DNA from 3 places in the Ruegeria sp. YTSA168 genome. Region 2 is predicted to be linked to each of the others. Evidence: riboswitches for the same ligand, from Rfam matches in the RefSeq annotation. Region 2 holds a riboswitch; each other region holds the start of a gene.
The links. A riboswitch is a leader RNA that binds a small molecule or an ion and turns the genes downstream of it on or off. The one in region 2 is predicted to bind cobalamin.
Positions count from the first base shown of each region.

Region 1 (9,569 bases), on a different contig from region 2:
GCCCATGGCAAGCCCCTGTCGGACGAGACCATGGCCAAAGCACAAGAGGTCGACGCGGTTCTTCTGGGTGCGGTAGGCGGCCCGAAATATGACGATCTGGATTTCAGCCTGAAGCCCGAGCGCGGATTGCTGCGTCTGCGCAAGGAAATGGATCTGTATTCGAACCTGCGTCCGGCACAGTGCTTTGACGCGCTGGCCGATTTCTCGTCGCTGAAGAAAGACATCGTCGCGGGCCTCGACATCATGATCGTGCGCGAGCTGACATCGGGCGTCTATTTCGGTGAGCCACGCGGCATTTTCGAGGAAGGCAACGAGCGCGTGGGCATCAACACCCAGCGCTATACCGAATCCGAAATCGAGCGCGCCGCGCGCTCGGCCTTTGAACTGGCGATGCGCCGGAACAAAAAGCTGTGCTCGATGGAAAAGGCCAACGTGATGGAATCCGGCATCCTGTGGCGTGAAGTGGTCGAGCGTGTCAGCGCCGATTACCCTGAGGTCGAACTGAGCCATATGTATGCTGACAATGGCGCCATGCAGCTGGTCCGCGCCCCGAAACAGTTTGACGTGATCCTGACCGACAACCTGTTCGGGGATATCCTGTCGGATTGTGCCGCGATGTTGACCGGCAGCTTGGGTATGCTGCCCTCAGCCAGCTTGGGCGCTCCGATGGCCAATGGCCGCCCCAAGGCAATGTACGAGCCGGTACACGGGTCAGCCCCCGATATCGCGGGCAAGGGCAAAGCCAACCCCATCGCCTGTATCCTCAGCTTTGCCATGGCGCTGCGCTATAGCTTTGATCAAGGCGCCGAGGCTGGCCGCCTGGAAGCTGCGATCGAAAAGGTCCTAGCCGACGGCGTGCGCACCGGTGATCTGTTGGCGGATGAGGGTGTTCAGCCGGTTTCGACCTCGGAAATGGGCGATGCCATTCTGGCAGCATTGGACGCGAGCGTCTAAGTTCTGCCACAGCTGAAATTCAAAAGGCGGTGCCCAGCGCACCGCCTTTTTTTAGTTGCCGCCAAAGATACCCTTGAGCAGGTTGTTGATGTCCTCTGCAAAACCACCCTGCCTGCGGCGAGGCTGCGGCTGCGCCACCTGAACCGGCGGTTCTGGCACGATCATCGGCAAGGGTGTTGGCGTCATCCCTTCGGTCACGCGCACCATCGTCTCTTTCCAAATCTCGGCAGGCAAGCCGCCACCGGTGACACCGGACAAGGGCGTATTGTCGTCATAGCCCATCCAGACACCGGCCACGTAATCCGCCGTAAATCCGATGAACCAGGCATCCCGCGCGGCCTGTGTTGTGCCGGTTTTGCCCGCAACCTGCCAGCCCGGCAGCTTGGCCCGCCCGCCAGTACCTTCGGACACGACGCGTTCCATCATCCAGGTCAGCAGTTTCGCGGCGCTGTCATTGATCACCCGCTCACCGATACCCGTGGTTGTCACCATCACAGGTTCGGTTTCGCCCAGTAGCTTCAACTCGGTCAGGCCATAGGGCTCAACCGAGGATCCGCCGTTCAGGATGCCTGCATAGGCCCCGGTCATCTCGATCAGCGTGCTTTCCGATGCCCCCAACGCCAGCGCTGGTCCTTGTGCCAGATCGCTGGCAATTCCGAAGCCGCTGGCGACGGTCCGCACGTTGTCGAGCCCCGCGACCTCAGCCACTTTCACGGCAGGGATGTTCAACGAGTTCTTCAGCGCATCCGCCAGCGTCACACGGCCATAGAACTTATTCGTGTAGTTCTTCGGACACCATTCGCCCGATCCCGGAATGTTGACACAATAGGGTTCATCCATCACCGTGGCATAAGGTGAATACCCAAGTTCTAGCGCAGTGGCATAGACAAACGGCTTGAACGATGACCCGGTTTGGCGCAGCGCCTGCGTGGCCCGGTTGAACGCGCCTGAAACACGGGTGTTGCGCCCACCGACCATGGCGCGCACCGCCCCATCCGCTGACATCACGACAATCGCCGCCTGCGCCTTGGACCCTTTGCGCACCTTTTCCTGAAAGATGTATTGCAGCGCCTCTTCGGCAGATTTCTGGATGCGCTGATCCAGCGTGGTGCGGATCACCACATCTTCGGTGGTGTTGCGGGTGAAAAACTCCGGCCCGCTGGCCATCACCCAATCGGCGAAGTAGCCGCCCGCCCGCGCAGCGGCAGCGGCAGACAGTTCTGCCGGGCGCGCACGCGCTTCGCTGGCCTGTGCGCCTGAAAGATAGCCCTGATCCTCCATTAGACCGACCACAAGCCGGGCGCGATCTTGTGATCGTTGCAGGCTGTTGGTGGGGGCATAGCGCGTGGGTGCGACCAGAAGACCGGCCAACATAGCCGCTTCGGCAGGAGAAACCTCGGCTGCTGATTTGCCGAAGTACCGCTGGCTGGCAGCTTCGAACCCACGTGCACCAGCCCCTAGAAACGCACGGTTCAGATAGATCGTCAGGATTTCGTCTTTGGAGTATTTGACCTCCATCGCCAGCGCATAGATCGCCTCTTTGCCCTTGCGCCAGAGCGAACCCTGGCGGCAATCCGCTTCATATGCGGCCTCGGACTCCCACTCAGTCGGATCATAAGGCACACCCAGACACAGCAGCTTGGCTGTCTGTTGGGTGATGGTCGAGCCTCCATGGCCCGACAGTGGCCCGCGCCCTTCGCTCAGGTTGATACGCACCGCACTGGCAACCCCACGCGGGCTGACGCCGAAATGGCGATAGAACCGCTTGTCCTCGGTCGCAATCACAGCGTTTTTTAGATGGGGTGAAACCGTATCTGCTGTGATCACCCCGCCAAACTGGTCTCCGCGCCAGGCAAAAACCTTGCCATCCCGATCCAGCAAGGTCACCGATCCGCGCGCGCGCCCATCCAGCAGGGCGTCCGCATCGGGCAACGAGGTATAGACAACGCCAACGGCCAAAGCGACCAGCATCGCGATAACGGCACCCACGCGCCATGTGACACCCCAGATCAGTCGCCAGATCCAACGGAACAGACGGCGGAAAAACCCCCCGCCATTGCCACCCGAACGCTTGCGCGTCTTCTTTCGAGCCGTCTTGCGCGTGGTCGTCTTTCGGGCGGTGGATTTCTTGCCCGCCGGTTTCGCAGCCCGCTTGGTCGTCGAAGGCTTGCGCCCCTTCGACGGGTATCGTTTATCCGCGACCAATCTTGGCTTGCGGCGCTTGGACTCAGTCATGCTCAAACTCTGCCCGGTTATTCTTTTGGCACACCATACCCCGACGACATAGCTATGTAGAGGTCCGATTTTCCGGAATTTCCCCTCTCATATTCGCCTAATTTTTAGTCGTTCGGCAAGTTTTGTGCAAAAATTGTGCAACTTTGCGTCATTTTCGAACCATTTAACGACGGGGAATCGTTCCTAAACGCCCCTCCTCAGGCTCTTTTTCTGCAGGTGCAAACAAGCCGGTGTGACCGGAGAAGCAGAGGGGACTGACGTGAAACTCATCATTGCGACAATCAAGCCGTTCAAGCTCGAGGAGGTGCGCGAGGCACTGACCCAGGCTGGCGTGCGCGGCATGATGGTGACCGAAATCAAGGGCTTCGGCTCACAATCCGGTCACACAGAAATCTATCGCGGCGCAGAATACGCCGTGAACTTCGTACCCAAGATCAAATTGGAAATCGTGGTGCCAGCCACGATGGCCGACCAAATCGTTGAGACCATCACCAACACTGCCAAAACCGGCAAGATCGGTGACGGCAAGATTTTCGTCCTCGATGTCGAGCAGGCCATGCGTGTACGGACCGGGGAAACAAACGAAGAGGCGCTCTGAGCGCCGACACTCATATAAATTCGAGGACTGACAATGAACCTGATGAAATCTCTCATCCCTGCTGCCGCGCTTGTCGTGCTGCCGCAGATGGGTCTGGCGCAAGAGGCCGCTACCGGCGAAGCCGCGCTGCACACCCAGTATATCTTTACCACCCTGCTGTTCTTGATGGCGGGTTTCCTGGTCTTCTTCATGGCGGCAGGCTTTGCCATGCTGGAAGGCGGTTTGGTGCGTTCCAAGAACGTCGCCATGCAGATGACAAAAAACGTGGCGCTGTTTTCCATCGCCGCGATCATGTACTGGCTGGTTGGCTTCAACACGATGTATCCGGGTGACTTCAATGGCTTCTTTGCCATTGGCGGTCCGACCGTGCTGGACCCGGTAGGTGTTGACCCTGCCGAGGCTGCTTTGGACTATGCCTCAATCGGTTCGGACTTCTTCTTCCAACTGGTCTTTGTGGCTGCAACCGCGTCCATCGTATCGGGTGCCGTGGCGGAACGGATCAAACTGTGGCCGTTCCTGATCTTCGTGGTCGTGCTGACCGGTATCATGTACCCAATTTCTGGCTCCTGGCAGTGGGGCGGCGGCTGGTTGTCCGAAGCGGGCTTCTCGGATTTCGCTGGTTCGACCGTCGTGCACTCGGTCGGTGGTTGGGCGGCTCTGGCTGGTTGTCTGATCCTTGGCCCGCGTATCGGCAAGTACAAAGACGGCAAGGTTCACCCGATGCCCGGTTCGAACTTGGCGCTGGCCACCTTGGGTACATTCATCCTGTGGCTGGGTTGGTTCGGCTTCAACGGCGGCTCACAGCTGGCCATGGGCACCGTGGGTGACGTAACCGACGTGTCGCGCATCTTTGCCAACACCAACATGGCCGCAGCCTCCGGTGCTGTTGCTGCCCTGATCCTGACCCAGGTTATGTACAAGAAGCCTGACCTGACCATGGTGTTGAACGGCGCGCTGGCTGGTCTGGTTTCGATTACTGCCGAGCCTCTGGCCCCGTCCCTGTTCGGATCGCTATGGATCGGTGCAGTAGGTGGTATCATCGTGGTCTTCGCGGTCCCGATGCTGGACAAGTTCAAGATCGACGACGTTGTTGGTGCCATTCCTGTTCACCTGTTCGCAGGCATCTGGGGCACCATCGCCGTAATCTTCTACGGCGAAGCCAGCCTGATTACCCAGCTGACCGGCATCGTCGCATACGGTGTGTTCACCTTCGTCGGCGCTCTGATCGTGTGGTCCATCCTCAAAGCGGTGATGGGCATCCGTGTCAGCGAAGAGGACGAGATCAATGGTCTTGATATGGCAGAACTGGGTATGGAAGCTTATCCGGAGTTCTCCAAAGGCTAAGACCTGAGATAACCTCTCGAAGGCCGGGCGTTCTTGCCCGGCCTTTTCTTTTGCTCGACTCTGAAAACAAAAAAGCCGCACTGATCTGAGCGGCTTTTGTTTCGCTATGAAGTGCCGCTTAGACTCCAACGTCTACAATCGCCTTCGCCAGAATAGGCACTGTAGTCGCATTCAGACCGGCTATGTTCAGGCGGCTGTCGCCGACCATGTAGATCCCGTGGTCCGCACGCAGTTTCTCGACCAGTTCAGGTGCAGCACCCAGACGCGAGAACATACCGCGATGTTGGGCGACAAAACTGAACCGATCCGACCCGGTCAGACGCTGAAGCTCATCCGCCAGCTGCTGACGCAGACCCAGCATGGAGAGGCGAACCTCCTCCAGCTCAGCGGCCCAGTCGGCGCGCAAGGCGTCGTCGTTCAGGATGGTGGTCACGACCCGTGCGCCATGATCCGGCGGGAACGAATAGTTCTGGCGGTTCAGGAAGGCAAGCGTCGACTGGTTCAATGACGTCTGCGCCGCATCATCGCTGATCGCCATCAGTAGGCCGGTCCGCTCACGATAGACGCCGAAGTTCTTCGAACAAGACGCCGCGATCAGGCACTCTTTGACAGACGAGGCCACCAGACGGGCTGCCTGCGCGTCTTCCTCAAGACCGTCGCCAAAGCCCTGATAGGCGATGTCGATCATCGCAACCAAGCCTTGCGCATTGATTAGGTTCACGACCTCTTGCCATTGCACCATGTTCAGGTTCGCGCCGGTCGGATTGTGGCAGCAACCGTGCAGCAGAACCACGTCGCCCGCCTTGGCGGTTTTTAGGTCCTCGATCATACCGTCGAAATCGACGCCACGGGTTTCGCCATCGAAATAGCGATAAGCGACCGTCTCGATGCCCAGATAATTCAGGATCGACAGGTGGTTGGGCCATGTCGGGTTCGATACAAATACGCGCGCCTCAGGGTTGGCCATACGGATCATCTCGAACGCCTGACGGCAGGCACCTGTACCACCCGGAGTCGCAACGGCCGCAATATTGGCGCGCGGCACCGCATCGCCAAGGATCAAGCCGATCATCGCATCGGAATAAGCCGGATCACCGGCCAGACCGGTATAGGCTTTGCTCTCCTGCTCCTCCAGAATGCGCTTTTCGGCAGCTTTGACCGCTCGCATAACCGGGGTAACACCTTCGGCATTCTTGTAGACGCCAACACCCAGATCGATCTTTTGATCGCGCGGGTCTTCGCGGTACATCTGCATCAGCGCCAGGATCTTATCGGCGGGCTGCGGTTTGAGGTTTTCGAACATCAGGTCTCTCCGGTTGCGACGGGCAGGGTTGGGAAGGCACCCCATTCAGCCCAGGAGCCGTCATAAAGCGCGTGGTCTTTTTTACCCATGCGCTCAAGCGCAAGGCTAAGGATTGCCGCCGTCACACCCGATCCGCATGAGGTGATTGCAGGTTTGGACAAATCAACGCCTGCGGCTTCGAACACAGCGCGGCACTCTTCGGGTGATTTCATCGTCCCGTTCTTGTTCAACAGCGTTCCGAAGGGCACATTGCGTGAGCCGGGGATATGGCCCGAGCGCAAACCTTCGCGCGGCTCTGGTTCCGCTCCGGCAAAGCGGGCGGCGGAACGGGCATCGATGATCTCATGATCAGCCAGCTTGGCGGCGGCAGACACTTGTGTCACGTCGCGCACCAGATGGTTCTGAACCCGCACGGTCATATGACGATCCCGGATTACTGGGGGCAAATCCTCGATCTCGCGCCCTTCGGCCTGCCATTTTGGCAGACCGCCATCCAGCACGGCAATGTTGTCCTGCCCCATCAGGCGGAACATCCACCAGACGCGCGCAGCTGAGGACAGGCCAGAGCCATCATAGACAACCACCTGATGTCCATCCCCCACGCCCATCGAGCGCAGGCGTGACATGAACTTCTCGACCGGAGGCATCATATGCGGCAGGTCCGAGCGATGATCGGCAATATCGTCGATATCAAAGAACCGCGCGCCCGAGATATGACCTGCATCATATTCGGCTTTGGCATCGCGCCCATGCTGCGGCAGGTACCACGACCCATCCAGCACCCGCAGATCGGGGTCCTTGATATGGGCGGCAAGCCAGTCGGTGGAAACCAGGGTTTTCGGATCGTCTTGCATCAAAGCCTCCCCTAAGCGAGTCTGAGTTTCCCTATATCCGAGCGGCCAAACGTGCAAGCCATGCCAAGGCCTGCACTCCTGGGAACTGGCAATTTTTTCCAAACATGCACGTTTGCCTGCTTGACAGGTGGCACCCGGTGCCGGACACCTGCCTGACATGGTTTCCAAAGGGGAATTTCCCCCAAGGAATGAAAAGGGAATCCGGTGCGACAATACCTGTCTAGTCCGGAGCTGCCCCCGCAACTGTAGGCGGAGTTTCGCCCCATCAGGGCCACTGACCGAAGCAATCGGTTGGGAAGGCCGGGATCGAAGCCAATCCGCAAGTCAGGAGACCTGCCATGTGCAAACCGGGCGAAAGCCCAATTTTTAAACCTTTCTGCCGTCGGGTGTGACGGGAAGGAGACCAAACTATGCATATCGAACCGGGCGTCGTAAATGGCGCCAAACTTGTCCTGAGCTACGCGACCGCAACTGGCGCAGGGCTCTATACCGCTAAACTGGCATGGGACAGCCTGAAAAGCAGCGGCCTTGCCAGCCTCGCCATTCGCTCAGCCCTGACCACGGGGCTGGTTTTTACCTTCTTTGAAGTATTGCCACACTTCCCGGTCGGAGTGTCAGAAGTACACTTCATTCTGGGATCGACCCTGTTTTTGTTGTTCGGTGCAGCCCCTGCCGCCATCGGCTTGATTGCGGGCCTGTTCATTCAGGGATTTTTCCTGGCGCCTTTCGACCTGCCTCAGTTCGGGATGAACATGACAACACTGCTGGTGCCGCTTTTTGCGCTGCAGGCCTTGGCCAATCGCATCATCGCACCGAATACGGCCTACATTGATCTGAAGTATTCTCAGGCGCTTGCGCTGTCGACGGCCTATCAGGGCGGTGTCGTCATCTGGGTGGCGTTCTGGGCCTTCTACGGCCAAGGATTTGGTGCAGAAAACCTCACCGCCGTCGTCAGCTTTGGCGCTGCGTACATGCTGGTTATCCTGGTTGAACCGCTGGCTGATCTGGCCGTTTTGGCCGCGGCAAAATCCATGCGGGATTTTGGCCGGATTGGCCTGTTTACACCACGCCTTCACAACGCTGCATAACCCTGTTGCGCCGCGCTACCCTGCGCGGCGCAACCTGAAATGTTGAATGATACCGATCACGCTAATGACAATCCAGAAGCCTTCAATCAGCATCGACGCCAGATTGAAGTTCTGAAGCAGCGAATAGACAATCAAAACGGACCCCAGCAGATTTACGACGGGAAAGGCCAGATCTTCGGAATTCATGTATCGCATCTGCGTGGCGAAATAGGCGGCAACCACGATCAGGGCCCCGAAAGAGCCGATGGCATCCACAATTGTCAGGCTGTTGAAAAACTCGCTCATCAATGAACCTTGCCGTTATCTGGAACATCTGGCTGTTGCGCATAGTGATGCATGTTCAAAAACGCCGCCCCTTCAGCGCCCGCTCGATAGCCATGCGGGAGATCCGCTGCAAATCGCAGCCCCTGACCCGATTGCAAGGGCACCCAAGCCTCACCTTTCAGAATGTCCAGCGTGCCGCTGAGCACAAAGACCTCCTCGGTCACACCAGCGGCATGGGCGGGGGACTCATGGCTTTGGTTGGGGGCGAGCTGGACGTGAAACGTCTCTGCCCCCAATGCTGGATCAAAGGGAAAGACAATCTTAACCTCGATACTGCCGGGAAAGGTGACGGTCTTAAAAACCGAAGGATCACCATTCACGGTGTCGATCAACGCGCTGAGCGGCAGTTGAAACCCTTTGGCAATCTTCCACAGCGTGGCGATCGTCGGGCTTGATTCGCCCCGTTCGATCTGACCTAGCATCGCTTTGCTGACGCCTGTCATCTCAGCGACTTTCGACAGGCTCAACCCCGAAGCGGCCCTCACATCCCTTAGCTTTAGTGTTATGTCGTCCGGAGCCATGCCATTGTCTTTCGAATCTTCTTGTGCGTTATAGCGCACATATGGTACGTGCGCTATAACGCACATTCCCCGCATATCGCAACCGGGGCAAAAGGGAAACAGCATCATGCCAATGTACCGATCCAGAACCTCCACCCATGGCCGTAACATGGCCGGAGCCCGTGGCCTGTGGCGCGCCACCGGTATGCAGGACGATGATTTCGGCAAGCCGATCATTGCCATCGTCAACTCGTTCACCCAGTTCGTACCGGGTCACGTCCACCTGAAGGACCTGGGCCAGATGGTCGCGCGTGAGGTTGAAAAGGCTGGCGGTGTTGCCAAGGAATTCAACACCATCGCGGTGGATGA
Region 1 is NZ_JBXWMW010000011.1:10,941-20,509, reverse strand. Features, by position in the region: gene leuB (3-isopropylmalate dehydrogenase) at 1-954, shown strand, start outside; gene AC2FFE_RS16525 (transglycosylase domain-containing protein) at 1,006-3,189, opposite strand; gene AC2FFE_RS16520 (P-II family nitrogen regulator) at 3,449-3,787, shown strand; gene AC2FFE_RS16515 (ammonium transporter) at 3,821-5,131, shown strand; gene AC2FFE_RS16510 (amino acid aminotransferase) at 5,250-6,434, opposite strand; gene sseA (3-mercaptopyruvate sulfurtransferase) at 6,434-7,288, opposite strand; cobalamin riboswitch at 7,430-7,643, shown strand; gene AC2FFE_RS16500 (energy-coupling factor ABC transporter permease) at 7,699-8,376, shown strand; gene AC2FFE_RS16495 (CBU_0592 family membrane protein) at 8,392-8,661, opposite strand; gene AC2FFE_RS16490 (helix-turn-helix domain-containing protein) at 8,661-9,221, opposite strand; gene ilvD (dihydroxy-acid dehydratase) at 9,328-9,569, shown strand, end outside.
Region 1: another riboswitch for cobalamin. It lies ahead of AC2FFE_RS16500 (energy-coupling factor ABC transporter permease); the one in region 2 lies ahead of nrdH (glutaredoxin-like protein NrdH).

Region 2 (9,569 bases):
CGGGGATCACTACGCCAAGGCTCAGCGTCTTGATGCGGATTTTCTCATCGGCGTTTTCGCGCTTGGTATCGAGGAAGCGCATGATGTCCGGGTGGTGTGCGTTCAGATACACCGCACCCGCCCCCTGCCGCGCGCCCAACTGGTTGGCGTAGGAAAAGCTGTCTTCCAGAAGTTTCATCACCGGGATCACGCCCGAGGACTGGTTCTCAATCCCTTTGATCGGCGCGCCATGTTCGCGGATGTTGGTCAGCAACAGTGCTACACCTCCGCCGCGTTTAGACAGTTGCAGGGCGGAGTTGATGCCACGCCCGATGCTTTCCATGTTGTCCTCTAGCCGCAGCAGAAAGCACGAGATCAGTTCTCCGCGCGAGGCTTTGCCTGCGTTCAGGAAGGTGGGCGTGGCGGGTTGGAAACGGCCTTCGAGGATCTCTTCCATGAACGACATCGCCAGCGCCTCATCCCCGCGCGCCAGCGCCAGCGCGGTCATGACAACACGATCCTCATAGCGTTCAAGATAGCGCTGCCCATCGCGAGTCTTCAGCGTGTAGGAGGTGTAGTACTTGAATGCGCCCAGAAAGGTTGGGAACCGGAATTTCTTGGCATAGGCCGCATCCCAGATTTTACGCATGAAGTTCTTGGAATATTGGTCCAAAACGGCCACTTCGTAATAGCCCTCGGACACGAGATACCCCAGCTTTTCATCCAGCGAGTGGAAGAACACCGTGTTCTGGTTCACATGCTGCAGGAAATACTGCCGCGCGGCTATACGGTCGGCATCGAACCGGATCTTCCCCTCGCCGTCATAGAGGTTCAGCATCGCGTTCAGCGCGTGGTAGTCTTGCTCGTTTACGCTGCTGTCGAGCATAGATGTCTCCCTAGTTTTTCCAGCCCTGCGCGGACGCGGGCGATATCAGTTTCTGTTCCGGCCAGCTCAAACGAATAGAGCAGCGGTACGTTGCATTTCTGGGCAATGATGCGACCAGCCAAAGCGTAGGTCGCACCGAAATTGCGGTTGCCTGTGCCGATCACTCCGACGATCCCGGCGCGTCTGCCTGGATCATTCAGGAACCGGATCACCTGTTTTGGAACCGCCCCACGACCTTCGCCATCGGCATAGGTGGGGCTGATCAGCACATAGGGGTGTCCAGGGTCAGACAGCGGGTCCATTCCGTTCGGAATGCGGAAAGAGGTCAGGCCCAGCCGCGAAACAAAGCGGTGGGTGTTTCCGGATTTCGATGAGAAATAAACCAGCGCCGGGAGCGGCGCAGTCATGGGTCAGGCCAGTTGGGCGATCATGTCGGGGCGGAAACCCGACCAGTGATCACTGCCTGCCACAACTACGGGGGCCTGACGATAGCCCAGCTCGGTCACATGGGTCATGGCGCTGTCATCTTCGGTCAGGTCAACGACGTCATAGGAAATACCTTTGGCATCCAGTGCACGTGTGGTGGCGGTGCATTGTACGCAAGCGGGTTTAGAATATACGGTAATGCTCATGTCGTCCTCTGTCCTTTTTAGTTCAAAGTCGAGGACGCAAGGGCTAAACAGGCCCCAATCACGCCCCCGAACCCTCCGTTCGTGGTTATCAGTCTCGCCCGGCAGGTCTCCTGGCTTGCGGATCGACGTTCGGACTGGCCTTCCCAAAAGCACGCTTTCAGTGGCGTGTTCAGCCGAACTCTCCGTTTACAGTTGCGGGGGCAGCGCCGGTTTTCCACCGGTTTCCCTCTTAGCTTCCGATATGAATCGAAAGAACCGAAGCAACACTATATTGGGTCTGTCAGGCGGTTGATGTCAATATATAGCGTCGCTATGGGATGAGATTATTTTTGTACGACCCGGGCGTCCGGCTTGTCCATTTCCGAAAGGCCCGGTGAAAATTTGCTGGGGCTGAAAAGCCGGTGTCATAGGCGATCTGCTCGATACTATCCTGTCCCTGTTGCAGGGCACCTATGGCGATGTCACGGCGTAGCGCGTCCTTGATATCCTGAAAGGATGTGCCTTCTTCGTTCAACCGCCGGTTCAGCGTACGTGGTGTCATTTTCAGGGCCTGAGCAGCATCCGGCAACTGACAGGATTGCCAGGACGCGCCGTATAGAAAGGCGCGAACCCGCAGGCTGCTGGTATGCGCACGTGAGCTGGTGAAAATCCAATCAAGGGGTGCGCGTTGAAGGAATACAGAGGCTTCGGAAGAACTGCGTGCAATCGGGCGCGTAAACTCATTCGGGTCGAACAGAATGCTTGTCTGCGGCGCGTCAAATTCAACGGGGCAGGGGAACACCACGGCATAGTCGGCTGCGAAATCGGGGCGGGGAAAGGCAAAGTGCACAGTTCTGACCGGCGTCTCTGCCCCGCTGAGCCAGGACAAAAGCCCATGCGCCAATTTCAGGATCAACATATGACCAAAGCGGTGCGCGCGAGTGTGATTCAGATAAGGGAACAGCTTTAGCTCCACCTGATCAGACTCTGAGTGCAAATCCAGCCGGAAATCATCCAGCAACAGGTTCCAGAATGTCGAGTACCGATACAGGGCCGAGGTCAGGCTGCTTGCTTCGCGTTGCACGGTCACCAGATGTTGCAGGGCGCGAGGCCGGATTGGGCGGCTCCACAGCCCCATCATTTCGTCGCCGGTCTCGGGCGCGGCCAGCTGATAGAGCTGTGCGATTTCATTCAGGGTAACGCGCTGGGTCGATGCCATCGAGCCAGGTTGCAGCCCCGAGCGCGCAAGAAGTGAACGCATTACCGACGGTGTGCAACACGAACTAAGAGCGTCCAGCCAATCCTGGATAAAACCCGCTGATACGGTGGTCAGAGAGATGGGGTCAGGACGGGTCATAACGGCTTCGAATTGGCGTAATCGGATACAATCTTGTCAAGATATGAGCTTATCTGCAAGTCTTCGCGTAGATACATGACGTGAAACCATAGTCGTCGAAAGGAAACAGGCATGTCCTATCAACCGCCCGTGCAGGATTTGATGTTCTGTATTGAACACCTGTCTCATTGGGACCAGGTATCCTCGATGGCGGTGTATGCGGATTATGATCTGGCGGATATTGGCGCGGCTTTGGAGGGTTACGCCCGGTTCTGCAGTGAACAAATCGCACCCTTGTCCCATATCGGCGATACGCTGGGTGCCCGGTTCGACAATGGGCGGGTGACGATGCCTGAAGGGGACGCGCAAGCCTATGCACAATTCGTCGAAATGGGTTGGCAGGCCCTGACCCATCCAGTGGAGTACGGCGGAATGGGTCTTCCGAAAACCGTTGGCGCAGCGGCGGTTGAGATGTTGAATGCTGCCGATATGAGCTTTGGCCTATGCCCACTGCTCACCGATGGCGCGATCGAGGCATTACTGCTGACTGGATCGGATGAGCAGAAAGCCATCTACTTAGAGCCGCTAATTGCCGGGCGTTGGTCGGGCACGATGAACCTGACCGAACCGCAGGCGGGCAGCGATCTGGGTCGCGTCTCGACCAAGGCGGTGCAGCGCGAGGATGGCAGCTATGGCGTTTCTGGCACCAAGATTTTCATCACCTATGGTGCGCATGACCTGACAGAGAACATCATACATCTGGTTCTGGCGCGCACGCCTGATGCACCTGCGGGACCGAAGGGTCTCAGCCTATTCATTGTCCCTCAGAAGATGGTGGCTGCGGATGGCTCGGTCGGGGCCGAGAACTCGGTGAACTGTGTCAGCATCGAACACAAGCTGGGCGTGCGCGCCAGTCCGACTGCTGTGCTGGAATACAAGGACGCCATCGGGTTCATGATCGGTGAGGAAAACCGCGGGCTGGAATACATGTTCATCATGATGAACGCCGCGCGCTTTTCCGTCGGTGTTCAGGGCGTCGCGACATCAGAACGCGCCTATCAGCGCGCCTTGACTTATGCGCGGGACCGGGTCCAGAGCCGCCCCGTGAATGGTCAGGTCAAGGAGGCGGTGGCGATCATCGAACACCCCGACGTGCGCCGCATGTTGATGCGGATGCGCAGCCTGACAGAGGGTGGTCGCGCGATGGCGGCGGCCACAGCCGGGTTGCTGGACATCGCACACCATCAGGAAGACCCGGAGATCGCCGCTCTGGCCGAGTTCATGGTTCCGCTGGTCAAGGGCTTCTGCTCGGAACGCGCGGTCGAGGTTGCCTCGCAGGGGGTTCAGATCCACGGCGGCATGGGCTTCATCGAAGAAACCGGCGCCGCACAGCATTACCGCGATGCCCGTATTCTACCGATCTACGAAGGTACCACCGCCATTCAGGCCAACGACCTTCTGGGACGCAAGGTCATGCGCGACGGGGGCGAGACCGCCCGCCGGTTCGCCGCCCGCATTGCGGCGACCGAGGCCGAGCTGGCAGAAGGCGATGCTACTGCGCAGGTCATCGGCGCAAGCCTAGCAAAGGCACGCGGCGTGTTTGAGGAAGCGCTGGAGTGGTTGCTTGATAGTAGCCGCAAAGATATCGACGCCGCTTTTGCGGGCTCGGTTCCGTTTCTGATGCTTTCAGGTACACTCGCCGCAGGTTGGAAACTGGCCAAAAGCATCACCCCCGCGCAGGCAGCCCTAGCAGCGGGACAGGACACCGAGTTCATGACACAAAAGATCGCCACCGCGCTGTTTTTCGCCCTGCACATCCTGCCTGAATGCAGCGCCGAACACGCCCGCATTCTGCACGGCGCGCGCAGCTTGCTTGACGCGGACTTCCCTGAATAACGCCTTTATAAGGATCTGACTCATGAATGATGTCGTGAACCCCGCCACCTATGAGAACCTCGCGATTTCCGAGCGTGACAACGGCCTCTATGTTGTGACCCTGAACCGCCCGTCCAAGCGCAATGCGTTGGATGTGGCAACGATCGAGGAGCTGATCCGTTTTTTCAGCGGCGCACGTATGGCCGACGTTCGGGCTGTTGTGCTGACCGGCGAGGGCGATCACTTTTGCGCGGGGCTTGATCTGGTCGAACACTGGAAAGCCGACCGCAGCCCGGATGACTTCATGCATGTCTGCCTGCGCTGGCACGAGGCGTTCAATAAGATGGAATATGGTGGTGTGCCGATCATCGCCGCCCTGAAAGGCGCGGTGGTTGGCGGCGGGCTGGAGCTTGCCAGCGCCGCCCATATCCGCGTCATCGACCCCGGCACCTATTTCGCCTTGCCCGAGGGTCAGCGCGGGATTTTCACGGGCGGAGGCGCAACCATCCGCGTATCGGACATGATCGGCAAATACCGCATGATCGACATGATCCTGACCGGTCGCGTCTACCAGGGGCAGGAGGCCGTCGATCTGGGACTGGCGCAGTACATCACTGAAGACGGCGGCAGCATGGCCAAGGCAATGGAACTGGCCGAGCAAATCGCACAGAACCTACCTCTGACCAATTTTGCAATCTGTTCGGCGATCAGCCACTTGAATAACATGTCCGGCATGGATGCAGCTTATGCCGAAGCCGTGGTCGGTGGCGTGGTCAACACCCAACCTGCTGCCCGCGAACGGCTGGAAGCCTTTGCCAACAAAACCGCCGCCCGCGTGCGGCCCAACAGCTAAGACAGGCGGGACCCGGATGCGCCTCCATTTCGAAGCTCTTCAGAAGACACGGGCCAACCATGTGCCTTTGTCACCTTTGTCCTTCCTGCGCCGCGCGGAATCCCTGCACGGCGCGCGCACGGCCGTTATCTATGGTGACATCCGACGAAGCTGGGCGGAAACCGCCACCCGTATTCGCGCGGTGGCTAGTGGGTTGGCAACACTTGGCGTGCAGAAGGGCGATACGGTCTCGGTCCTCAGCCCGAACATCCCGGAACTGTTTGAGCTGCATTTTGCCCTGCCCCTGACTGGAGGGGTGCTGAATACGCTCAACACCCGGCTCGAGCCCGAAACCATCGCCTATATCCTGGACCATGCGGACACTAAGCTGGTGATCGTGGACCGGGAACTGGTGCCGCTTCTGTCCAAAGCGTTTGATCTGCTGGGTCGCACAATACCTGTGGTCGAAATCGCCGATCCTGCGGCCACTGGTGAAAGCCTCGGTGGCCAGACCTATGAGGCGCTGGCCGCGGCCCCGCCCTTGCCGATAAATCTTCCCGAAGATGAGTGGGACGCAATTGCGCTGAACTACACCTCGGGCACCTCTGGCCGCCCCAAGGGTGTCGTGTATCACCACCGTGGCGCTTACCTGATGGCGTTGGGTACGGGCACCGCGTGGCAGATACCGCCCTATCCGGTATACCTGTCCGTCGTGCCGATGTTCCACTGCAACGGCTGGGGGCATCCCTGGCTGATGGCAATGCTAGGAGGTACGGTTGTCTTTACGCGCGCGCCCGTCGCAGACCGTGTTCTGGAGGCGATCCGCACCCATGGTGTGACCCATTTCGGTGCCGCCCCCATCGTGCTGCAAATGCTGGCCGAAGCCGAAAGCGACGCCGCCCCGTTTGAACCTGCGATCCGCGTGTTGACCGCAGGCGCGCCTCCGCCCCCTTCGGTCTTGGAAAAGACCCGCGCGATGGGATTTGACGTCATGCAGGTCTATGGTCTGACCGAGACTTACGGTCACATCTCGCAATGCCTCTGGCAGGAGGAGTGGAACGATCTAAGCCCAGCGGAACAGGCCGAGTTGCAAGCCCAACAGGGCATCGCCTTTCCGATGGTCGAAGAGGTCACGGTGATCGACCGTGACAGCGGCGCGCCGGTACAGCGCGATGGTGCCACGCAAGGTGAGATTGCCATTAGGGGCAACACGGTCATGGCCGGATATTACAAAGACGCCGAGGCGTCCTCGAATGCCTTCGAGGACGGCTGGTTCTGGTCCGGCGACGGAGCTGTGATGCATGAGAATGGTTACATCCAGATCCGCGACCGGCTGAAAGACGTGATCATCTCGGGCGGCGAAAACATCTCATCGGTTGAGGTCGAAGCGGTGCTGTATCGCCACGACGCGGTTCAGGCCGCCGCCGTGGTTGCAATGCCGCATGAGAAATGGGGAGAGGTCCCCTGCGCCTTTATCGAATTGCGCGACGGGGCCGAGGCAAACGCCGAGGACATCATCACCTTCTGTCGCGATCATCTGTCTGGATTCAAAGCCCCAAAAGCGGTTGTTTTTGAGATCCTTCCCAAGACCTCAACCGGCAAAATCCAGAAATTCCAGCTACGCGAACGCGTCAAAGCATTGAAGCTTTGACGCTGACGCTAACTGGTAGCCCGAGGTGGCTTGTGACGCCATAGGCCGGGAGGGAGAACGTAGGCCTCTCTGCCCTAGCGCACGGCCTTGGGGAGATCGGCTCCGGTGCGACCGCGCATCAATTTTCAACTCGCGTGCAACCAGGGCTTGGCATTTGACGGTGGCAGCGGCGTCTGACCCAGAATGTGATCAGACGCTTTCTCCCCGACCATGATCGAGGGTCCGTTCAGATTCCCGTTGGTGATACGTGGGAAGATTGAACTGTCGGCAACGCGCAGCCCGTCTACTCCGATCACGCGGCATTCCGGGTCGACTACGGCTGTTTTGTCATCGGCCCGGCCCATCTTGCAAGTGCCGCAAGGATGATACGCGCTCTCGGCATGTTCGCGGATGAACCCGTCCAGATCCTCATTGGATTGCAACGCCGCGCCGGGCTGGATCTCGGATTTCACATAAGGTTTGAACGCATCCTGTGCGAAAATCTCGCGCGTCATGCGGATGCACCTGCGAAAATCGATCCAGTCCTGCTGGGTGCTCATATAGTTGAACCGGATTTCCGGCGCGGCCAGCGGGTCTGCCGACCGTAGTTGGATTGATCCGCGAGAGGGGGACCGCATTGGGCCGACATGTGCCTGAAACCCATGACCTTCGGCAGCGGCTTTGCCATCATACCGCACCGCCATAGGTAGGAAATGGTACTGTACATCCGGATAGGTTTTTGCAGGGTCAGACCGCAAAAACGCAGCCGATTCAAACTGGTTCGACGCCCCGAGACCCTTTTTGAAGAACAGCCATTGCGCTCCGATCACGGCCTTGGAGAACAGGTTCCAGTGTTTATACAGCGTGATCGGCTGCTTACTGGCCATCTGGATATAGAGTTCCAGATGATCCTGCAGGTTCTGTCCAACCCCGGGTCGGTCGGCGACAACGTCGATCCCATGCTCTTTTAGATGCGCCGCCGGCCCAATGCCGGACAGCATCAGCAGTTTTGGGGAGTTGATGGATGAGGCCGCAACAATCACCTCGCGGTTTGCATGCAGAACCTCGGTTTTTGATCCGTTGATCACTTCGACACCGGTCGCGCGTCCGTTTTCGATCACGATCCGTTTGGCAAAGGCGCGGACAAGCTGGCAGTTCTCGCGCTTCAGGGCTGGCCTCAGATAGGCGTTCGCAGCAGACCAGCGTCGACCTTTGTAAACGGTCTGCTCCATCGGGCCAAAGCCTTCTTGCTTTTCGCCGTTGTAGTCCTCGGTCAACTCGTATCCGGCCTGCTGGCCCGCTTCGACAAAGGCGTGAAACAGCGGGTTCTTTCGGGGGCCGCGCGTCACATGAAGCGGCCCGTTCGTACCCCGCCACATCGGGTCGCCACCATGCCCGGCGCTGTTCCAGGTTTCCATCCGCTTGAAATAGGGAAGCACGTTCTTGTAGGCCCAGCCATCAGCACCGGCATCCTGCCAATGGTCATAATCCAGCGCATGACCACGGACATAGACCATCCCGTTGATTGATGACGATCCACCGATAACCTTACCGCGTGGCGTTGCCAACCGTCGGTTGTTCAATTGGGGTTCCGGTTCGCTCTGGAACCCCCAATCGTATAGGGGCATGTTCATCGGGTAGGACAGCGCCGCAGGCATCTGGATGAAGGGCCCTACATCCGAGCCGCCAAATTCGATCACCAGTACCGAATGTTTGCCATTTTCTGACAGCCGATAGGCCATCGCACACCCGGCAGAGCCTGCGCCGATGATGATGTAATCTGCACTCAGCTTGGTCATGATCAGTACGGTGCCTCAACAGGTGTCATTCGCACGAAAACTGTTTTGAGTTGGCTGTAATGTTCGATTGCAGCCTTCGAGTTCTCGCGCCCGACGCCGGATTTCTTCATCCCGCCAAAAGGGATTTCGACCGGTGCGTCGTTGTAGGAATTGATGAAACAGGTGCCCGCATCCAAGCGGTCAATGACCCGATGCGCGCGCGTCAGGTCTGAGGTGAAAACGCCTGCTGCCAGCCCCAATTCGGTGTCATTGGCACGGGTGATCACCTCGTCTTCGGTTTCAAATTCAAGGATCGACATGACCGGGCCGAAAATCTCTTCCCGCGCGATGGTCATGTCATCGTGCACATCCGAGAAGATGACCGGTTCAACAAAGAACCCATCTCTGTCGATCGATGCACCGCCATAGGCGAGGGTTGCGCCTTCGGCCTTGCCTTTGGCGATATAGCCCTCGACGATCTTAAGCTGGCGGGCCGACACCATCGGCCCCATCTGGGTTTCTTCGTCCCTGGGATCGCCGATGATGATCTTGGATGTCCGCTCGATCAGCCGTTCAAGAAAGCGATCCTTGATCCCGGATTGAACAAAGACGCGCGTTCCGTTGGAACAGACCTGACCAGTT
Region 2 is NZ_JBXWMW010000002.1:380,316-389,884, reverse strand. Features, by position in the region: gene nrdE (class 1b ribonucleoside-diphosphate reductase subunit alpha) at 1-865, opposite strand, end outside; gene nrdI (class Ib ribonucleoside-diphosphate reductase assembly flavoprotein NrdI) at 847-1,272, opposite strand; gene nrdH (glutaredoxin-like protein NrdH) at 1,276-1,497, opposite strand; cobalamin riboswitch at 1,581-1,773, opposite strand; gene AC2FFE_RS05540 (AraC family transcriptional regulator) at 1,808-2,737, opposite strand; gene AC2FFE_RS05535 (acyl-CoA dehydrogenase family protein) at 2,945-4,708, shown strand; gene dmdD (methylthioacryloyl-CoA hydratase) at 4,731-5,540, shown strand; gene AC2FFE_RS05525 (AMP-binding protein) at 5,557-7,170, shown strand; gene betA (choline dehydrogenase) at 7,296-8,939, opposite strand; gene betB (betaine-aldehyde dehydrogenase) at 8,951-9,569, opposite strand, start outside.

Region 3 (9,569 bases), on a different contig from region 2:
ATCGCGGCCTCTTTGATGTCATCATGCTCGGCAATAACCACCATGCGCGAGCGGCGGTCTTCGCCGGGTTCCCACGGACGGTCATATTGATGGCGAACACGCGCGCCGACGGCTTGCACCAGCAGGCGCATGGGTTTGCCCAGAACAGCGGCATAGCCTTTGACGCGCAGGATGTTCAACTCTGTCGCCAGACGTTCGATCTTGGTGACCAGATCAAGTGGATCAGACTGTTCGGGCAACTCGACAATGATGCTTTCGAAATCGTCATGTTCGTGGTCATGATGGCCGTCGTGATGCGAGGGTCGCGCATCCATGTCATCCTCGGCAGCGGCCTCCAGGCCCAGCACAACGCGCACATCCACGACACCTTCGGCGACTTCGACCACAGGCAGCGGGCGCGGCGCTTCGGCGGCGATGATTGCTTTGGCCTTTGCCACGCCTTCGGGACCGGCCAGATCCGGTTTGGTCAGCAGGATTATATCGGCGCAGGATATCTGATCCTCGAATACTTCTGACAGCGGGGTTTCATGGTCAATCGAGTCATCCGCCAAGCGCTGGGCATCCACGGCCTCGACATTCGGCGCAAAGCGACCAGCGGCGACAGCCTCGGCATCCGCTAGAGCGATTACGCCATCCACCGTGATTTTAGACCGGATATCTGGCCAATCAAACGCTTTCAGCAGTGGTTTGGGCAGGGCCAGACCGCTGGTTTCGATCAGAATATGTTCAGGGCGCGGCTCTAGCGCCATCAGCGCCTCGATGGTCGGGATAAAATCGTCAGCCACGGTGCAGCAGATGCAGCCGTTCGCCAGCTCCATGATGTTCTCTGCCGGGCAATCCGGGATGGCGCAGGATTTCAGGATATCGCCATCGACACCGACATCACCGAATTCATTGACCACAACGGCCAGGCGTTTGCCCTGCGGGTTCTGCATCAGATGCTTGACCAGCGTGGTTTTGCCCGAGCCCAGAAAGCCGGTGATGACAGTGACGGGAAGTTTTTCGAGAGTAGACATGGGTCAAGCTCCAATCGGGGGAATACGGGCCGCACAGTTTTTGCGGAAATGTTCAGGACGTTCGCGCCATTTGACCAAACCATCGTCAGTGGCCAAATACTTGGTCACACCTTCGATGATCGTTTCGACATGGTCGGTTTCGTTGAGGTTTTCGTAGACAAAAGTCCAACGCGCGGGTCCCCCACGCAGCACGATGGAACAGCCCTGATCGCAATTTGACAGGCATTCCACAGGCTTTAGGTCGATCCCGTCTGGCACGCCGGCCTGTTCCAGCGCCTTGTGCAGCAAGGCACCAGGGCGCTGGGTGTCGTCTTCGATCGCCAGGCCACGGCGGCATGTCGTGCAGACCAGCAGTTCAACTGGTGCGGCTTTATTCATCTCTCTCATCCCCCTTAGTCAAATCTGGGGGACGGGGTTTCATGTGGGCCGATCCAAGCCCCACACCGGAACACCCCGTCCGGTTTCATCTTCGGGCGCTGGCAGGTCTCCCGGCTTGCGGATGTCAGGGTGTATACCCTGTCGGATGTCCCGCCTTCCCAGCCTTTGGCCAGTGGCTTTGGGCACCCTCTCCGGTCACGGTCGCGGGGGCGGCTGCGTTTGGCGGTAAACCCGTTGACGCATTCCCTTTTCATCCTCTTACGAGGACACCAACGGATCGGACATGCGGCACTGATACGGTGCTTGTCAAGCGTGTCGCCGACAACCGCAACGCCGGGTGCAGAAAAACGACCTGTGGCGGTCGTTGGGCGGCATGTCAGGGCTTAGCCTGCGGCTTTCGAAAGGTTTGACAGCGATCACTTCACTGAACCAAATGTTTGACGAATAACTAGACTGCCATTCATAACAGCAGACACGGGCCATTGGCGGGTGCGTTTTGCTCTGGTATCTGGAAGCTTTGTGAGAGTGGTGGGCGACCCTGGAATCGAACCAGGCGTGCGTCTCCGCGAGGGAGTTACAGTCCCCTGCCACACCTTGCGGCCTGTCGCCCACTGTCAGGCGTTGCACCTGACGTGGAGGCGTGATTACTAGCGCACCAAAGGAGCGTCAACAGGAAAATACGGCTTTGACGCAGGAAAGCGAATTCACGGCCCGGAGGCCCTCAGAATGAAAAAACCCAAGTGGGTTGTCGAAAAGGAACAGGCGCGAAAAGCGGCGGCCGCCGAGACGGTTTGGCTGTTTGGTTTGCACGCCGTGCGCGACGCCTTGATGAACCCCAAACGCCAAAAACTGCGCCTGATTGTAACGCGAAATGCGCAGGACAAACTGGTTGAAGCCATTGAATTTGCGGGGATTGAGGCCGAGATGGTTGACCCGCGAAAATTCAATGCCCCAATTGACGCGGGTTCTGTGCATCAGGGCGCGGCACTTGAAGTTAAGCCCCTGGAGTGGGGCGGTTTGGCCGAGAACTGCATCGGACGGGAACACCCCCGCGTGATCCTGCTGGACCGTGTAACGGACCCGCATAACGTAGGTGCGATTCTGCGGTCAGCCGAAGTGCTGGGTGCAAGCGCGGTGATCGGAACCCGGCATCATTCTGCCCCTGAAACCGGGGCACTGGCAAAAACCGCCAGCGGCGCATTGGAACGCCAGCCTTATCTGAGGGTGCGCAATCTGGCCGATGCCATAACCGAGCTTCAGTCGATGGGGTTTCTGGTGCTCGGTCTGGATGGCGAAGCGGATGAAACTATTGAAATTGCCCTTGGGGATCAAAGGGATCGACCTGTGGCACTGGTATTGGGTGCTGAAGGGCCAGGATTGCGGCAAAAAACCAAGGAAACCGTCGACCAATTGGTGAAAATTGACGCATCGGGGGGATTTGGATCACTGAACGTCTCAAATGCTGCTGCAATCGCCCTATATGCCTCTCGGCACCATTAGCGAGGAGAGTACTATTTCCGGACCGTCCAAAATCGCCACCTGCTGCTACTGCGGTACACGGGCTGCCCTGGTTCTGACAGGACAGAACCGGCATGAGCTGAGTTGTTCCAACTGCGGCGCACCGCTGCACGATCTTAAGAAACTGCCGAAGCACAAGGTTCAGAAATCAAGGCCTGACCAGGTCGCGATAAGTCATGCGGCGTCTCCGAAATCGCGAAAAAAGAAGAAGAAAAAGAGCACGCTTTATCGTGTTCTGGATGAGGCCTGGGATGTCATAGAAGACATCTTTGACTAAGGGCTGCTCCGCACTCGCAAGGATGTTCACATCCACGTCAACTGGGGTTTCACAGCCGCCCAAAAGTTGCATCTTAGTCGCTCGATTCTTTGTCACGGGACCCAGATGCAAAACCGCCGTTTCCTATTCGGTATACTGACAGCCATCGCCCTTGCGCCCGTCGCTTGGGCGCAGGACAAGCCTGTCTATTATGCGACCGAAGGGGCCGCGATGGCGGGGTATGATCCGGTGTCCTATTTCGACAGTGCTGCACCGGTTCGGGGTGAGCCGAGCATTGCTGTCATGTGGAAAGGGGCCCAGTGGCATTTTGCGTCACAGGAAAATCGCGAGCGGTTTGAAAGTAACCCGCGCGCCTTTGCACCTCAGTTCGGGGGCTATTGTTCCTATGCGATGGCAAATGGGGTTCTAAAAAGCACTGACCCCATGGCATGGCAGGTCGTGGATGGGCGTTTGTATCTCACTCATTCCCCAGCAGTTGAACGGATGTGGGAACAGGACAGAGCGGCGAATATTCATCTGGCCGAGGAAAATTGGCCCGTCATTCTGTACGAAGACTAGCCGATTGTCCGTATTTTGTGAAAAGTCATCACAAAAATGAGCGCATGGTCTTTTTTTTTACCAGATCATGCCTAAATGTCACAGTGACCGCGGAACGGAACTGCCGCGGGTCATTTCACTGTCCCTCGTTCCAACAACTGGCGCCCAAGGCTTCTTGGGCGCTTTTTTCTTTTTTGCGGCTATGATTAGGATGCAACCATGGCAAACTACTCTGACGCGCATCTGAAAACCATCCTGCAACGCACCAAAACCATCGCGGTAGTTGGGGTGTCGATGAACCCGGTGCGGCCCAGCTATTATGTGGCGCGGTATCTTTCCTTGAAGGGATATACTGTGATCCCCGTCAACCCGGGCCATGCTGGCAAGGACTTGTTCGGTCAAACGGTGCGTAGCGCCCTGTCCGAGATTTCTGAACCTGTCGATATGGTTGATATCTTCCGACGTTCCGAGGCTGTTCCGCCCATCGTCGACGAAGCGCTGGAGGTATTCCCCAAGCTTCGGACCATCTGGATGCAGATCGGGGTCAAGCATCCTCAGGCCGCTGAAACGGCGCAGGCCCGTGGTGTGGATGTGGTGATGAATCGATGCCCGAAGATCGAATATCAGCGCCTGTTTGGCGAACTGCGCATGGGTGGGTTCAGCACCGGTATCATCTCATCCAAGCTGTAAGCCTAGTTTGCAACATAGGGTTTCAGCCGTGCCACCTGCGCCTGACGCCGTTTTTCCAGAACAACATCGCGCGGAACCCAGTCATATCGGCTGTCGTCTGACAGCGGTGACCAGAACAAAACCCCGCCATAGCGCCAGGGATCCAGCACAACACCTTCGTACATCGAGCCTCCGGCGCGGCTGATGATCGCCGTGCTGTGGTCGATGCGGAAAGGGTTGTCGGCATTGGCGATGGCGCGGTGCAACGCAAGCGTTTCGAAGTTTTCCTGCTTTAACCGGCGCTCGATATCTTCGGCCCAATGCCAACACAGCCCGCGTGGGCGCAGCCCCTGATTGACCTTTGTATTGTGGATCAGCGGGGGGTCGGTGATCTGATATTCCTGCACCAGTTGCGCGGTGTAGGAATAGGCGATCCGGGCGGCGCGGTTGGCCTCTTCCGGGTCAATGTCGGGGCCTAATGCCCGGATTTCGGTCGCAAGGCGCTGAACCTCATCGCCGGTCTCCGGGGGAGGGGTGGCACAAGCCGCCAAATTCACAAGGGCCAGAACAAAGGCCAAAGCTCTGATCATTCCGAGTTCCCCTATTGAGCCTTCCGAAGGATCATAAGCCGGGGGTGCGCAGATCGGAACCCTGCTTAGCGGGCGGCCTTTTCTGCGATGCCGCTGGTGCCTTGTCGCCGTTCGAGTTCAGCGAGCACATCATCCAGCGCAACATCGCGCGCGGCCAGCATCACCAACAGGTGGTATAGTACATCTGCCGCTTCGGAGGTTAGCCGATCCTTGTCGCCTTTGACGGCTTCGATGATCGCCTCAACGGCTTCTTCCCCGAATTTCTCGGCGCATTTCTCCGGGCCCTTGGCCAGCAGTTTGGCGGTCCAGCTGCTGTCCGGGTCTGCGTCCTTTCGGGCTGCAATTGTCTTCTCAAGATCGAATAACGTCATGATGAGTGCAATTCCTTGAGCCTGCTGTCTTTCATTACCATGGCATCGACCATTGCCCACAACTCATCCGAAAAACTTGAGCCTAAAACGTCCTCGCGGTTGAGGCAGGTAAACAGATCGTTGTTTTTGCAATATTCATCATCCCAATCCTGCAATGAGAACCCTTCCGAATGCCAGTAAATCCAAACTCCCCAACGTGAATCGCTTTGTGCTCCGTCCGACCAATCGCCTACATAAACCTTGATGTGTGAAGGATGATTGGACGAGACTTCCGAAAAGTCTACCGAAAACCACCCGATAAACTCTTCTTTCCAAATCAGTTCCCCGACGGCTCGGGTTGAGGCCTGCCGGCAGCAATCGCAATGTGTTCGTTCGGTTTCCAGTTCAACGACACTGATGTCTTCCCACTGCACTATATCAACCTCATCGGAATACCCGCAGCGGCCATATGTTCTTTGGCCTCGCGGATGGTGTATTCGCCGAAATGGAAGATCGAGGCCGCCAGAACCGCGCTTGCACCACCCTCGGTCACGCCTTCGACCAGATGGTCGAGATTACCAACACCGCCGCTGGCGATCACCGGCACGTCCACCGCGTCACTGATCGCTCGGGTCAGGGGCAGGTTGAATCCGGCCTTGGTGCCATCACGGTCCATAGACGTCAGCAGGATTTCCCCTGCACCTTTGGCTACAACCGTCTTGGCGAACTCGACCGCATCGATCCCGGTAGGTTTGCGTCCGCCATGGGTGAAAATCTCCCATTTCCCCGGGCTTACGGTTTTGGCGTCGATGGCACAGACGATGCACTGACTACCAAACTGGTCCGCGGCCTCTGCGATCACATCCGGGTTGGCGACGGCGGCCGAGTTGAAGCTGACTTTATCAGCTCCCGCCAGCAGCAGGGCGCGCACGTCGTCCTTGGTGCGCACGCCTCCACCCACGGTCAGGGGTACGAAGCATTGTTCGGCAGTGCGCCGGACCACATCGAACATCGTGCCGCGGTTTTCATGCGTCGCGTGGATGTCCAGAAAACAGATCTCGTCCGCGCCTGCGGCGTCATAGGCTTTGGCCGATTCCACCGGATCGCCCGCATCGCGCAGGCCCACGAAATTCACGCCTTTGACCACACGGCCATCGGCAACATCCAGACAGGGTATGATGCGGGTCTTGAGCATGAACCTTCCTTTGTTTGGCGCACCTCTACCGGCAAAGCCCCGCCGATGCCAGACTTGTGATTGTGATCTGCGGCGAAGCCATGGAAATTAGGTGTGAAATTCAGCAAAAGGACGACTGCGATGAGACATCTTCTTCTGGCATCAGTTTTCACAATCGGAGGCGCTCTGACCGCCATGGCTGACGATATTATCAAGATTCAAACCGAAAAATCCGTGGCCGAAGCGCTGGATGCACTGGAAGCCGCCGTGGGCAATGCGGGCGCAACCGTTTTTGCGCGGATTGACCACGCGGCAGGGGCCGAGAAGGTGGGCACGCCGATCCCACCCAACCAAGTGTTGATTTTCGGGAACCCCGCTCTGGGCACACCCGCGATGCAGATCGATCCTCGTGCTGGACTGTTCCTGCCATTGAAGGTTCAGGCCTATCAAGATGCAGAGGGTCAGGTCTGGTTGGCCTATGAGGACCCGAAAGAAACGATGGACGAGTTGGACGACGTCGAAAACGCGCCCGTTGTCGAGAAAATGCGCGGGGCGCTGGCCAAACTGACTGCGGCGGCGGCTGGTTAAGCCCTAGGCGCTTGCGCGACTGACGCGTGCAAGCGCGTTTCTGGCGATCAGGATGTGGAAGGGCAGGATTGCGGCCAGGTACAAGCGTCCGCCCAGATTGTGCCGGTGAACCCAGGTCGCCAGCGAGATGCGGCCGTTCTCAGACAAGACAGAAACACGAAAATCCAGATGGCGGTCGTTGAAGCCTGCGATCACCTCGGTCTCATCATCGTGTTCAACTGGAAATATCCCAACTTTATCCATTGCGCTCGGCCCAGTGGTGCTGAGTCCGAACGGCGCCACCAATAACCCGCGCAATCGAACAAGCGCCATGGCCCATGCCGGAAAGCTGGTGATGATTTCTGCTGCCTGGCGTGGTGATAAATCCGACGCGACGCTGAAACAGTCCAGGAAATCACCCTGTTTGAGTCGTTTATGAAGCAAGCTTCGGGCTGATAGTGCCGAGCGTTTGACAGCGGAATGGAACATCGCGCTATTCTCTGAGAGTTGTCAGAGCCTCTTTCAGATCGATCGCCCCATCATAAAGGGCGCGTCCGGAAATGGCACCGTTCAAGGCTGCGCCACAATCGCGCAGGGCAAGTAGATCCTCAATCGAAGAAACGCCGCCCGAAGCGATCACAGGGATGGAAACCGCTTTCGCCAGCGCGGCGGTTGCGTCGATATTTGGGCCTTGCATCGCCCCGTCCCGGTTGATGTCGGTGTAGATGATCGCCGCAACGCCTGCGTCCTCAAAACTGCGCGCCAAATCGGTGACCTGAACGTTCGTTTCTTCAGCCCAGCCTTTGGTTGCGACCAGGCCGTTGCGTGCATCGATCCCAACGGCGACCTTGCCGGGGAAGGTTTTGGCCGCTTCGCGCACCAGATCGGGGTTTTCAACGGCGACTGTTCCCAGAATGACGCGGGCCAGACCTTTGTCGATCCAGGTCTCGATGGTTGCCATGTCGCGGATGCCACCGCCCAACTGCGCGGGCACGTTGCAGGCCTTCAGGATCGCCTCGACCGGGGCGGCATTCACCGGCTCACCCGCGAAGGCGCCGTTCAAATCGACAAGGTGCAACCACTCGCACCCGGCCTCGACAAAAGCACGGGCCTGCGCGGTCGGGTCCTCATTGAAAACGGTGGCTTTATCCATCTCTCCGCGCAGCAGGCGCACGGCGTTGCCGTCTTTAAGGTCGATGGCGGGGTAGAGGATCATGTCGGGCGGCCTTATCTGAATGTTACATGGGCGGCATATCGCACAAGGCGGGCCGGGGATGCAACGCGACGCAAAGTCAATCTTGTCCGATGCCCAATGGCACGCCAGACTGACACCAAATCAGGGAGGTTACTATGATGAAATTTGCAACATCCGTTGTCTTTGCAACCTTGGCGACCGGCGCAATGGCGGCGGACCCCGTTGATGGGCTTTGGAAAACACAACCGGGTGACACCGGGGGCTATCTGCATGTCTCAATCGCTGAATGCGGCAGCGCGATTTGCGGGACCATCGATACTGCGTTTGACAAAGATGGAAATGAGCAGCTGGAATACGAAAACCTTGGCAAGCAGATCATCTGGGACATGGCGCCCGATGGCGGGGGCTCCTATAGCGGTGGCAAGATTTGGGCGCCGGACCGAGATAAGACTTACAGCTCGAAAATGACCTTGGACAGCCAGAACAAGCTGACCGTCAAAGGCTGTGTTGCGGGCGGCCTAGTCTGCCGCGGGCAGGACTGGACGCGCGTTCAATAGGCTTTTAAGGGGCCCAGGTCAGAAAATTTCCGATCATGCGCAGGCCCACATCCTGGCTTTTTTCAGGGTGAAACTGCATGCCCACCATCGTGTCGCGGCCGATCACGGCCGTGACCTTTTGCCCATAGTCAACATATGCCAAGCGCTGCGCCGGGTCTGTGACACGGAAGTGGTAGGAGTGGACGAAGTAGGTATGATCACCGGATGCGACACCGTTGAACACGGGGTGATCGCTTTCCAGAACCAGATCGTTCCAACCCATATGCGGAACTTTTAGCGCAGCGTCTGACGGTTCAATCCGCACCACATCGCCAGCCACCCAACCCAAACCATCGGTCTCGCTGTATTCATGGCCCTTCGTGGCCATCAGCTGCATCCCGACGCAGATACCCAGAAACGGGCGGCCTTTCTGTTCGACCGCTTCGACCATGGCATCGTAGATGCCCTTATGCCCCCGCAGCTCTGCCGCGCAGGCGGGAAAGGCTCCATCACCGGGCAACACCAGCCGATCAGCGCGTGCAACAACATCCGCGTCCGAGGTCACCACGACCTCGCCTGCGTTCAGTTCCTGTGCCATGCGTTGAAATGCCTTCTCGGCCGAGTGCAGGTTGCCGCTCTCGTAGTCGATGATGGCAGTCAGCATCTACAAGGCACCTTTCGTCGACGGAATCGCATCCGCCTTGCGCGGGTCGGTTTCGACCGCATCGCGCAGCGCCCGTGCAACCGCTTTGAAGGCGGCTT
Region 3 is NZ_JBXWMW010000001.1:679,604-689,172, reverse strand. Features, by position in the region: gene cobW (cobalamin biosynthesis protein CobW) at 1-1,016, opposite strand, end outside; gene AC2FFE_RS03480 (DUF1636 family protein) at 1,020-1,394, opposite strand; cobalamin riboswitch at 1,478-1,683, opposite strand; tRNA gene AC2FFE_RS03475 (tRNA-Tyr) at 1,921-2,004, opposite strand; gene rlmB (23S rRNA (guanosine(2251)-2'-O)-methyltransferase RlmB) at 2,121-2,894, shown strand; gene AC2FFE_RS03465 (hypothetical protein) at 2,875-3,189, shown strand; gene AC2FFE_RS03460 (YHS domain-containing (seleno)protein) at 3,295-3,747, shown strand; gene AC2FFE_RS03455 (CoA-binding protein) at 3,946-4,416, shown strand; gene AC2FFE_RS03450 (hypothetical protein) at 4,419-4,985, opposite strand; gene AC2FFE_RS03445 (phosphoribosyl-ATP diphosphatase) at 5,051-5,359, opposite strand; gene AC2FFE_RS03440 (hypothetical protein) at 5,353-5,769, opposite strand; gene hisF (imidazole glycerol phosphate synthase subunit HisF) at 5,769-6,530, opposite strand; gene AC2FFE_RS03430 (DUF302 domain-containing protein) at 6,651-7,097, shown strand; gene AC2FFE_RS03425 (DUF2867 domain-containing protein) at 7,101-7,565, opposite strand; gene hisA (1-(5-phosphoribosyl)-5-[(5-phosphoribosylamino)methylideneamino]imidazole-4-carboxamide isomerase) at 7,570-8,292, opposite strand; gene AC2FFE_RS03415 (DUF2147 domain-containing protein) at 8,427-8,828, shown strand; gene hisH (imidazole glycerol phosphate synthase subunit HisH) at 8,833-9,471, opposite strand; gene hisB (imidazoleglycerol-phosphate dehydratase HisB) at 9,472-9,569, opposite strand, start outside.
Region 3: another riboswitch for cobalamin. It lies ahead of AC2FFE_RS03480 (DUF1636 family protein); the one in region 2 lies ahead of nrdH (glutaredoxin-like protein NrdH).